DNA from 3 places in the Mesobacillus sp. genome. Region 1 is predicted to be linked to each of the others. Evidence: riboswitches for the same ligand, from Rfam matches in the RefSeq annotation. Region 1 holds a riboswitch; each other region holds the start of a gene.
What was found. A riboswitch is a leader RNA that binds a small molecule or an ion and turns the genes downstream of it on or off. The one in region 1 is predicted to bind S-adenosylmethionine.
Positions count from the first base shown of each region.

Region 2: it holds a riboswitch for S-adenosylmethionine, as region 1 does, so the genes downstream of both, AC3EBE_RS11650 (O-acetylhomoserine aminocarboxypropyltransferase/cysteine synthase family protein) here and AC3EBE_RS03285 (amidohydrolase) in region 1, are expected to answer to the same signal.
Region 3: it holds a riboswitch for S-adenosylmethionine, as region 1 does, so the genes downstream of both, AC3EBE_RS20295 (sugar ABC transporter substrate-binding protein) here and AC3EBE_RS03285 (amidohydrolase) in region 1, are expected to answer to the same signal.

Region 1 covers NZ_JBYNSB010000012.1:135,010-139,026, reverse strand. The annotation lists gene AC3EBE_RS03295 (FAD-binding oxidoreductase) at 1-742, shown strand, start outside; gene AC3EBE_RS03290 (bile acid:sodium symporter family protein) at 747-1,721, shown strand; SAM riboswitch class I at 1,914-2,032, shown strand; partial or broken gene AC3EBE_RS03285 (amidohydrolase) at 2,246-2,497, shown strand; gene tapA (amyloid fiber anchoring/assembly protein TapA) at 2,768-4,017, shown strand, end outside.
Region 2 covers NZ_JBYNSB010000030.1:85,805-89,821, forward strand. The annotation lists gene AC3EBE_RS11630 (toprim domain-containing protein) at 1-78, shown strand, start outside; gene AC3EBE_RS11635 (thioredoxin family protein) at 85-411, shown strand; gene AC3EBE_RS11640 (MFS transporter) at 525-1,790, shown strand; gene AC3EBE_RS11645 (hypothetical protein) at 2,012-2,329, shown strand; SAM riboswitch class I at 2,415-2,515, shown strand; gene AC3EBE_RS11650 (O-acetylhomoserine aminocarboxypropyltransferase/cysteine synthase family protein) at 2,602-3,912, shown strand.
Region 3 covers NZ_JBYNSB010000055.1:75,960-79,976, reverse strand. The annotation lists gene AC3EBE_RS20300 (dynamin family protein) at 1-1,367, shown strand, start outside; SAM riboswitch class I at 1,566-1,674, shown strand; gene AC3EBE_RS20295 (sugar ABC transporter substrate-binding protein) at 1,783-2,883, shown strand; gene AC3EBE_RS20290 (sugar ABC transporter ATP-binding protein) at 3,197-4,017, shown strand, end outside.

The DNA.
Region 1 (4,017 bases):
TGAGCACGTCATGGCAGCCAGAGCCTCATTCCCAACCTTGAACGATGCGGTCGAGGCTGTTGTCTCAATCCTGCAGGCAGGCATTCCAATTGCCAGGGTCGAGCTCGTCGATGAACCTTCCATGAAACAGGTTAACCTTTTTAGTGACACAAACTATAAAGAAGGCCCAACACTATTTTTGGAGTTCCATGGAAATGAAGCTGGGCTGAAGCAGGATGTAGAGTTCACAAAGGAAATTGTACAAGACCATCATTGCCTCGATATTGAATTTGAAACAGATAATGCTGCCAGGAACCGGTTATGGGAGGCGCGGCACAATCTTGCCTATGCCTATATTCATGGATATCCCGGCAAAAAGATGATGGTGACAGATGTCTGCCTTCCAATTTCAGAGCTGTCAGGTGCCATTCGCCATGCAAGGGAAGCAGTTGATTCACTGGGGCTTACCGGCGGAATTCTCGGCCATGTAGGAGATGGAAACTATCACGTACTCTTGATGATTAATCTGAATGACCAAGAAGAGATTGATCGAGCGGAACAGCTAAATGAACAAATTGTCCTGTACGCCCTGGAGCGCGGAGGAACATGTACTGGAGAGCATGGAGTGGGAATCGGTAAGCAGAAATATCAGCAAAAAGAGCATGGAGATGCCCTTCTCGTTATGGAAAAAATCAAACAAGCCCTTGATCCTGACAATCTATTAAATCCAAATAAAATTGTAAAGCCGAAGAAAGGGGTGTAGTGAAATGAAAGTAATCGAAGCTGTCAGTAACATTGCAGGAAAATATTTTGCAGTATGGGTCATCCTTACATCTGCCGTTGCCTTTTTGGTTCCAAAACCATTCCTGGGGTTGGGCCAATACATTACCATTTTGCTGGGCGTTGTCATGTTTGGCATGGGGCTTACCTTAAAGGCGGTTGATTTTAAAATTGTCTTTACGAAGCCTATCCCAGTCATCATTGGCGTGTGCGCCCAGTTTATCATTATGCCAGTTGTCGCATTCCTGATTGCGAAAGTTTTGAATCTGCCAGCCGAATTGGCTGCAGGTCTCGTTTTGCTCGGCTGCGTACCAGGCGGAACAGCCTCCAACGTCATGGTGTATCTGGCAAAAGGAAATGTACCATTATCAATCGCCATGACTTCGGTTTCAACACTATTGGCACCAATCATGACACCATTGCTCCTGTTATTGCTAGCCGGCCAATGGATGCCGGTTGATACTTTTGCGATGTTTAAGTCAATTGTCCAGGTCATCATTCTTCCGATTGTATTAGGTTTAGCGATCAAGAAATTCTTCCCTGTGGCAGTTGAAAAAAGCCTATCAGTTCTGCCGCTTATTTCGGTTGCAGCGATCATCACGATTGTCAGCGTGGTCGTATCGGGCAATGCTGCAACCATTGCATCGTCAGGGCTCATTATTTTTACAGCAGTAATGCTACACAACGGGTTCGGCCTGATGCTTGGCTACTTTGCAGGAAAAATGATGGGCCAGGATGAGGTAAATAGAAGAGCGATTTCGATTGAAGTAGGTATGCAGAACTCAGGCTTAGGCGTAGCATTGGCAACCGCACACTTCGGGCCGCTGGCAGCACTTCCGAGCGTCCTTGCTGCAGCATGGCATAATATCTCCGGACCAATCCTCGCGACTTACTGGTCTAAAAAGCCAGTAGTCAATATTGAAAAAGAGGTACCGGTCCGCCCTATCCAAGCCAGGCTGTAAAAGCTGGAAGCTAGCTTGTGATTTCCAAAAAACATTTTTAGTGAACCGAAAAAATTTTCACTGGTATAATCGTTGGAAAATCTGGGTTTTTAGCAAACTATAAAAAAATCTTGAAATTTTTTCGTTTACACCTAATTTTTATTGCCCTAAAATGAGGGACATGTTAAAAAACCGAATATAAAAAGTTTCGTTTTCTTATCCAGAGAGGTGGAGGGACTGGCCCTGTGAAACCTCGGCAGCGGATCTGCGTGCAGCAGACACCGTGCCAATTCCATCAGACTGATTTTTCCAATCAGCCTGGCAGATGAGAAGCAAGCGGGTACCTATATACCCTCTTCTTGTCTGTGTGTTTGTATGGATAAGGAGAGGGTTTTTAGTTTTCAAAAAGGAGACAGGAGCTGAGGAGAGCTTTGAGTTTATATCTGAGTAGTCTGATGAGCAAAGTAGAGAAAGGGTAGAGGAAGTGTCGAGATGATTACATTTGAAAAAGTCACTAAAAAGTTCAAATCGAAGGACAGGGAATTTCCGTGGATGCAGGGAATATCAGCCATGTTGCACCGACGGCTCATCCTTATATTAAGATTGGTGCAGATAATCTGATTGCGCATACTCATGAGTTCAGGGATGCAACGGGGTCTCCGCGTGGAGATCAGGCTTTGTTGACTGGGGCTAAGGCGTTGGCGCTGGCTGGGTACCGGTTGTTGGTGGATGAGAGTTTACTAGGACGAGTTAAGGAGGATTTTGAGAAGGCAAGAGGGGCAGAGCTGACGGTATAATATAGGAGAAGCTGAAGCTGGGGATTGAAGGATTCCTAGCTTAAGCTTTTTTTGGTTATTTTGTTCTATATATAAAACATTATTGTTCAATAAAAAGAATGAAATAATGTGAAAACAGAAGGAAACAAGAGGTAATATATGAAAAACGTTCGTTATTAAGAAAAAACGGCGAAATTTGGTGTTTTTCAAAAAGAATAGGTTGCAATATACTCAGTCTATAAGTTCTTTAAAAAGAACGAAAAATGAAAATTTTTAAGGAAGTTGATAACAGTGAGAGATAAAATCACCAACTTCGTTCTCAATATAATACATAAAATTAAAACACACTGGGAGGGGAGTACTATACGAGCGAGCAGATTGAGAAAGTTTAAGAAAAAGAGTAGAGGCATTTCTATTGCTGCTCAAATTGTAGCGATATGGTATCTCTTTGTCTTTACAGGATCTTATTTAACTACGCATACTGGAGCTTATTTTAATGATATTGAAGTAATTGATAATTTCCTGGGGGCAGATGCTGAATTTCCTGGGGATTCAGAAGAATGGGATAGAAGTTCACTAAAATTTACCGGAATAGCGGGCTATTGTACACCAGATTTTGAAGGTCAAATTTATTCAGAGCTAGCTAATGTAGGTGATGCCATGGCAGGACCTACAAAATTTTACCTATATAAGGTCGGTCTAAATGAAAGTGGACCAAACCAAAAAAATCCAGGAGAACTGTTGTATGAAGGAGAAGTCCCGCCATTGCCAGGCCAAGATTCAAATTCAAATAAAACTATGCTTATTTATACACCTGACTTAAATAAATTAAGTCCAGGAAAATATAAATTCAAAGCTGATCAAAGACCGAATCACGGAAATCCGAATAATGATCCGAATAAAGAAAAAGATCAAGATGTATGGGGCACAAAGGAAATTACTATTACCCAAGAGGACATTGATAATTGTAAAGGAATTACTGCAATTGTTCCTGAAGCTGAAACTCCTTCGAAACTTGAAATTACTAATTTAAAGGAATTACATGGATTTGACTCCATAAACCTAAGTTGGAAGAACCCAGAAGAAAAAGAATTTGATTTTGTAAAAATCTACCGAAACGGAACATTAATTGCAAACAATCTTACGCGAAATAGTTTTGAAGATAAAAATTTAAAACCAGCTAGCGAATATGAATACAAATTAACAGTTGTTAACAAATCAGGTGATGAAAGCGATGGAGTAATAATTTCAGTGAAAACTGAGGAAAAGATTACAGAAGATAAGCAGCCGCCAGAAGAGGTAAACAGCGTCAGTTTAAGTAGCAATGAAAATAATGAAGAAATAGAGATTACGTGGACTAATCCAAAAGATCAAGATTTTAGCCATGTAAAGATTTATAAAGATAATGTATTTTTGGGAGAAAATCGTGAAGGAAAACTTTTAGATAAACCAACAGAACCATCACACGTCTATAAGATTACTACTGTTGATGAATCAGGAAATGAGTCAGAAGGAGTAACTGTTTCATTTTCTAAAACAGA
Region 2 (4,017 bases), on a different contig from region 1:
GCACCAGAATATCATTTGGCTACAGTTTTGATTTCAGCAAATATTGACGTTCATGCAGAGTATTTAGAAAAAGGATGACTGTAGATGAAGGATTGGAAAAAGGAAGATATCGATACATTTCTTGCAAATAAAAGAACAGGCTGCCTATATTTTTATACGCCAATGTGCGGTACATGCCAGGTGGCAGGGAAAATGCTGACAGTCATAGAGCAGCTGCTGCCCAATATTGACTACGGAAAAGCGGATTTGAATTTTATACCGGAAATGGCGGAAAGATTTCAAATTGAAAGTGTGCCATGCCTGATCATTATTAACAGGGGAGAGGTACAAGAAAAGATTTATGCTTTTCAATCCGTCCCTTATCTATATGAAAAATTAAAAAATCTCGAGAATGTACAAACAAGCGGCTAAGCCGTTTTTTTTTTGCCCGGAAATCGCAGTAAAATATCAAAAAGGATTTACATAACATTCCAAAAACAGTATTATATTTAGAGATACGAAATATTCGAGGAGCGCAGGATACTATGGCTTTTTATGACGAGTGGGCAGAACAAATCAAAAGCTATAACCGCAATATCAAATTGACCTTTATTGCCAATATCCTAACACAAATAGGACTGGGCATTTTTATGGTGATCTACAATTTTTACATTCGTGAATTAGGCTTTAATGAACTGGTAAACGGAAAGGTTATCTCAATGGCTTCACTGGCAACTGCCCTGATCCTGGTCCCGGCTGGCCTCATTAGTGATCGTGTCGGCAGGAAGAGACTGATGATATTTGGCGCTCTTTCCACCGGAGCGATTCTCCTCGTGAGAAGTGTGGTGGAAACACAATCGATGCTTATCCTGTTTGCGTTTGGAACAGGTCTTGTATCCGCATTTATACAGGTGTCAATTATTCCATGGCTGGCTGAAAACTCAAAGCCAGAACAGCGTGTACACTTATTCAGCATTCATTTTGCCGCCATGACAGGGGCCAATGTAATCGGAAGTCTTATGGGAGGAATGCTGACGGATGTTTTCGGGTTATTCTTTACTGAGCTTGAAAGTATCCGATATACGCTATTGATCGGTGGGGCATTGTTTACTTCCGCGCTGATTCCAATCTCGAAGCTAACAGAAAAACAGAAAACAAATTCCGCAAAGTCCAATTTCACAGGATTGCAAAATGTTAAACAGAATCTTTTTAGCCTGAAGATGGTTATTCTATTCGCAGTAGCGCAATTATTAATCGGATTTGGTGCCGGGTTAGTCATTCCATATTTAAACCTGTATTTCGCCGACCGGTTTGCTGCTTCCAACTCTCTTGTAGGGCTGGTCATTTCCCTCGGTCAGGGTGCAACAGCGGTTGCGATGATTATTGGGCCGATGGTTGTCCGCAGGCTTGGAGAGGTAAAAGCAGTCGCTGTGCTCCAGCTTCTTTCCCTTCCATTCTTGCTTTTAACCGCCTATACCCAGCAATTTTGGCTGGCAGCTTTAGGATTTTTATTCCGGCAGGCTTTGATGAATGCCGGAAACCCGATCCAAATGTCGTTGATGATGTCGAAAGTCGATGATTCCATGAAGGGACTCGCCAATTCGGTAAACCAGATGGTTTTTAACCTGGGCTGGGCACTTATGGGGCCTGTGTCCACCGGGATTGTCCTGAAATACGGATCATACTGGGGTTATGCTGCGGTATTCAGTATTACAGCATGTTTATATCTAGTCGGCTCAATTTACTTCTTCATAGTATTTAGAAGCATGAATAAGCCAAAACCGAACGTTCTTGAAACAAAACCCGCGTAAAACCGCCATTGGTGTAGAGATATTTCTCGGGAAATGAAAGACAATGCCGAATTATCCAACGGTATTGTCTTTTTTTTAGGAATCAAATCATGGCTAGCAATCGACTTTTCCATATTATTTGTCGAAGGAATTAAACAGGTTTTTCCCTGATAAAAAGGAATATGTATATTAGGGAGATGATCGGCATGAAGGAAAGAATTGAAGATTTCAGGAATGTTCTGATGAAGAAGAATCATATTATGCAGCTAGCGCATAATATGAACCTTTGCCTGGAGTTTGAAATAGAATATGGAGTTTTTTGCTTGCACATTCACAAGAATATAATAAATCTTACCGAAGGCTGGTGTCCCCAAGCTGATCAGCATATTTCACTGATTGGAAATGAGGGGAATATGCGGTATTTGCTCGATGGGAAAATTAAACTTCGTGATGCTATACAACTCGGATATGTGAAATTGGAGTGCCCTTTCAGAACTTTGCTTGCGCTGGAGTCCATAATTTATCTGGCACGGCCGCTGCCTGAAGAAGTTTTTATCTGAAAAATTAAAAAATATTTGACCGCTTGATTCACTGCATGATATTATCACTTTAACTTGTAAAATTAATTTGAACATCAACTGAATATTCTTATCAAGAGAGGCGGAGGGACTGGCCCAATGAAGCCCGGCAACCGGTTTTAAACACGGTGCTAATTCCATCAGAGGTAATGCTCTGAAAGATAAGGAGAGATGATCATGAACCCTCTTCTTAAGAAGAGGGTTTTTTTGCATCTTCTTTCCTAAAATTAATCTGATTGAATGGAGAGATGGAAATGGCGAAAGAACAGCAAAATTACAAAATTGAAACATTAGGAGTCCATGGGGGGCAGTCGCCTGACCCGGTGACAGGAGCTCGTTCGCTTCCGATTTATTCGAGCAATGCCTTTCAATTCAATGATACGAACCATGCGGCAGATCTTTTCGCTTTGAAAGAAGAGGGATATATTTACTCAAGGATACATAACCCGACGGTTACGGCCCTTGAGGAAAAGGTTGCATTGCTGGAGGGGGGCATTGGGGCACTCGCGGTAGCCAGCGGGATGGCAGCTATCACTATGTCCATTCTTAATGTCGCGCATGCCGGAGATGAAGTTGTAGCGTCATCCAATTTATACGGCGGAACTTATAATCTGTTTGCCGTGACTTTGCCTAAGTACGGAATTAAAGTTAAGTTTGTAGATGCAACAGACCCGGAAAATTTCCGTAAAGCGATTACTCCTAATACAAAAGCTGTCTTTGCTGAAACAATCGGCAACCCAAGTCTCAGGATCCTTGATATTAAGGCAGTTGCGGACATTGCCCATGAAGCAGGAGTTCCGCTGATTATTGATAATACATTTGCCACTCCATACCTTTGCAGGCCGATTGAGCATGGTGCAGATATCGTTATCCACTCGGCGACTAAATGGCTGCTGGGTAATGGTACTGTTTTAGGAGGAATTATCGTCGACGGCGGTAATTTTGACTGGAAATCTCCTAAATTCCCTGGATTCAATGAGCCTGATTCCAGCTATCATGATTTGGTTTACAGTGAAGCAATCGGGCCAGCCGCCTTTATCGTTAAAGCCAGAGTCCAGCTTTTACGAGACCTCGGTCCATCAATCAGCCCTGCTAGCGCTTTCCAGTTCAACCTTGGAATTGAAACACTCCATGTGCGCATGAAAGAGCATGTGGCCAATACACGAAAGCTCGTTGAATTCCTGGAAGCCCATCCGGCTGTCACCTGGGTATCCTATCCGGGGAATGATCAGCATCCTGATAAAAAGCTTGCTGACCAGTACTTGCCGAAGGGGGCAGGTTCAGTTGTCATATTTGGCATTGAAGGAGGACGCGAAGCAGGGGCGAAGCTGATCAATTCGGTCAACTTATGGTCCCATCTCGCCAATGTTGGAGATGCCAAGAGCCTGATCATTCACCCTGCCAGCACGACCCACCAGCAGCTGGACTCTGAAGGACTCAAAGCGGCAGGAGTTCCTGAGGACCTGATTCGCTTATCAGTTGGAATCGAAAATATAGATGATATTCTCGCAGACCTTGAGCAGGCCATTGAAAAAGCAACTGGGGTCCCATCCGTCCTTGCTTAAGTTGAATATCCAGAACATTCCACTTAATATTTAGAAATAATTTTGTTGACACTCTTTTTTATTCCGTGCTAAAATCACACTCGTACTGAAAAAACGATGAAATAA
Region 3 (4,017 bases), on a different contig from region 1:
AATTCCCATTCTTGCGCGATCATGGCCTGGCTTTAATCGACACACCAGGAGTCAACCGCAATAACTATGACAAGCACCCGCTGTTCAATTATCTGAGGTATGCCGACAGCCTGCTGTTCGTGCTAAATGCAAATGATCCTTTTACAGAGAAGGAGAGGGAAATCCTTACGCAGATCTCCGAATATTTCCCGAACCTGCCGATCCACTTCCTGTTGAATAAAATGGATGTGATCTACAGCCAGCAGGAAGCGATTGAGGTATTTGACAATACATGGACTGAAATCAGCCAGTATTATCCTGAAGCGAAGATGTTCGCCTTCTCGGCTAATTATGATACCCAGCAGCAGCTCAAGGACTTCTCCGATTTTATAAAAACAAATAAAAATGCCATCGATTTTGAGGAAGAGCGCACAAGCAAGCTGCAATTCTTCGTCAGAAGGGCAATCACGTATCTTCTGGATAAGCGAATCGAAATCGAGAACAACCATATGGAATCAATCAGCTGGAATGAAGAAATGGTTGTGAAGCTGAATGGCGCAATCAATCAGCTTGGCGATATTGAGGAAGAAAAATCTCGCTCCATCAAAAAATCGTTCCGTAAAATCAAGGACGATACCCGTGCAGATATCATCGAGAAGGTTCCCGGAATTCTGCGGAGCTGCTCTGATTTAGTTACAGAGGAAAGTGATTTTGGAAAGCTGCACGATCAAATTGATGAAGAAATGAATAAAAGAATCCAGGAATATTTCGATGGAACCGTCCTGCCGAAGTTCCGCGAAACACTTGAGGACTGGATCCAATTTTCGAAGGATGAATTCGACCATAGCCAATCGTATTTGAACGAAATGGCAGAAGGTTTCAATGCAATGTATGGTGATGATCGCCTGCAGCTTGATTGCGACTTCAGGGTGCTTGATGACTGGCGCCGCGACGCCGACAGGATGACGAATGGCATCTTTTATGAAAAAGTAAACATCATGCACCGCTCAACACCGCAGCAGTTCTTCCTGAAAAGCGCCGGCAAGCTGCTCGGAGTGCTGCCGCAAAACAATACCATGCTGTATAATCGCTATAAAACCTACATTGAAACAGAAGATTACTATGATATCGGCGTCACAATCGCCAACAAATTCCTGCAGCAATTCGAGATTTTTGAAAAATCGATTGAACGCGATGTTAACCTGTTCTTCAAACATCCATTCATTGAGCTCGAGAAAGCCGTGGAAGAAGCAGAAAATGAAATTCAATACGGCAAGACTGAGCTTGAAAAATTAAGATTAAATCCTGAACTGTACCGTGACCCGCTGACACTGTTCGAAGTAAAGCTTCGGCAGTATGAGTGGATGACCGCCGCAGGCAGGGGATAATGAGGGAATGGAAGACTCCTATTTTGGGAGTCTTCTTTTTTATGAGGCCTATTTTGCATTGGGAAGTCCCTATTCGTGAGTATTATTTTCAAATAAAATAATTACATAAAATTTAATTTTCATAATAATATTGACAATATCATTATAGGAGATTAAAGTAAGTTTATCGATTTGCTCCGTTAACTTAATAAAGAAATTCTCTTATCAAGAGTGGCAGAGGGACTGGCCCTATGACGCCCGGCAACCGTTCCATTATGGAATTGGTGCTAAATCCTGCAAAACATTTATATGTTTTGAAAGATAAGAGAGGAAGAATCCGTTTGTACTTCTGCGTTGATGAAACCTCTCTTTTCTGGAGAGGTTTTTTTGTTTGTGTTTATCAAAAAGCAAATCAACACATAAGGGGGATCTAGACATGAAGAGAAATGGTGTAAAGAAAGTATTTTTAACAGCAATTGCGGCGGCGCTGCTTCTGACAGGCTGCGGCGGCGGAGAAACAAAGACCGCAAGCGGTCCGGTTGAAGGAGTGCCAGACCGGTTCGCAAAAGGGGAAGAAGTAAAAATCAAGGTCATCCGCAAAATCGGCGGGGATGATCATACTGCCCAATATCTTGCTGGTGCTAAGGCAGAAGGCGAAGCGCTCGGCTTCAAGGTGGACGTATTCACAGCAAATGGCGATACAGCGAAGTTCCATGATGCCATCAACCAGGCGCTTCAGCAGGACTACGATGGTTTCCTGATTTCACATGGTGACGATGCGGCAACGGTTGAAGACGTGAAAAAGCTAGCTGAAAAAGGAAAAAGCGTGGTCACATTTGACTCAAATCCAGATATATCTCAGGTGGAAGGTGTCACTCTAACTTCCCAGGATGATGAAGCACTTGCCAAGCTGGCACTTGATCAGCTTGTAAAAGAACAGAACGGCGAAGCCAATATTGTTTATCTATGGGTGGACGGTTTCCCGCCAATGGTTAGAAGAAACAAAGTTTATGAGGAAACATTGAAAGCAAATCCAGGCATCAAGGAAGTCGAGAGATTCGGAGTTGCCGCTGCAGATACAAGTGTCCAGACACAGAATGCTGTGGCAGCGATGCTGAACAAGCATCCAAAAGGTGAAATCGATGCGATTTTTGCAACATGGGACGCATTCGCAATCGGTGCTGCCCGTGCAATCAAGGAAGCAGGCCGCGATGAAGTCAAGATTTACGGAATTGACGTATCAAATGCTGACCTTCAGGAAATCCAGGGTGAAGGAAGCTCATGGAAATATACTGCTGCTGTTGATCCAAAGCTGATTGGTGCGGTAAATATGAGAATTCTTGCGAAAAAGCTTGCAGGTGAAGAAACACCAGCAACATACGATCTTGAAGCAGCATTGATTTCACAGGAAAAGCTTCAGGAGTCCAAAGAGAAGGTCAACATGGTGAACCTTGCAGACATCATCCCTGGCTGGGGCCAATCGGATGCGTTCGAAGAGGACTGGATGAAGAAATTGCGAGATCATTATAAAAAATAAGCCGTGTTCGTAAAAAAACGCAGCCGAATTATAAAACTGGTCTCACTTTAAAGGAAATCAGCCATTTTAACAGCAACTTTGCATCAGACAACAGCAGAAAATAAGAATTATCTGCGAGAAGATAATTATATCGACGAAAAATAAAATATATCGACGAAAAATAGAATATATCGGCGGAAAACACCAATATATCGACGAACTGGAAATTTCAAGCCGTTTTTTCCAGTCACTAAAAATCAAACCATCTCCTGCAGACACTCTCAGCCTAAGAGAGTGTCTGCTTTGCAGATTAATAGGGGGAGGCTGAAACAGGATGGCAGCTAAACAACTAGAGATGAGAGGAATCAGCATAGAGTTTCCCGGTGTGCGCGCACTGAACCACGTTGATTTCATCACAGAGACAGGCAAAATCCAGGCACTGATCGGCGCGAATGGAGCAGGCAAATCAACGTTGATGAAGGTCCTTTCCGGTGCATATGGACACTATACAGGGGAGATTTTCCTGGCAGATGAAAAAATCGACATCCGGACGCCGGCAGATGCACAGCGGTTTGGAATCCAGACCGTGTACCAGGAAGTTGATACGGCGATCATTCCTTCGCTGACAGTCGCTGAAAATATCATGCTGAACCACACCGTGCAATCAATGGGAAACCAGCATTGGATCAATTGGAAGCAGCTATTCAATCAGGCCGTAGAAATCCTTCAGGGAATGAACCTGAGTATCCCGGCAAAAAAGCTTGCCGGTGAGCTGACTCTTGCTGAAAAACAGCTAGTGCTGATTGCCAGGGCCATCTCCAGCAATTGTACGTTCCTGATACTCGACGAGCCAACCGCACCGCTCAGCCATACAGAAACAACCGAATTATTCAGGATTACCCGTGAATTGGCGGCTAATGGCGTCGGGATTATTTTCATTTCCCACCGGATGCCAGAAATTTTTGAACTGTGTGATGAGCTGACTGTCATGAGAAATGGCGAGTTTGTTGTAAAAAAGCAAACAAAAGACACCTATGCGAATCAGGTAATTGAATACATGCTGGGAAGGAAGCTGGAGGATCAATTTCCAGATAGAATCCCAATAACAAGCAGCGAAATCCTCCTTGAAGCAGAAAACCTGAATGACGGGGATAA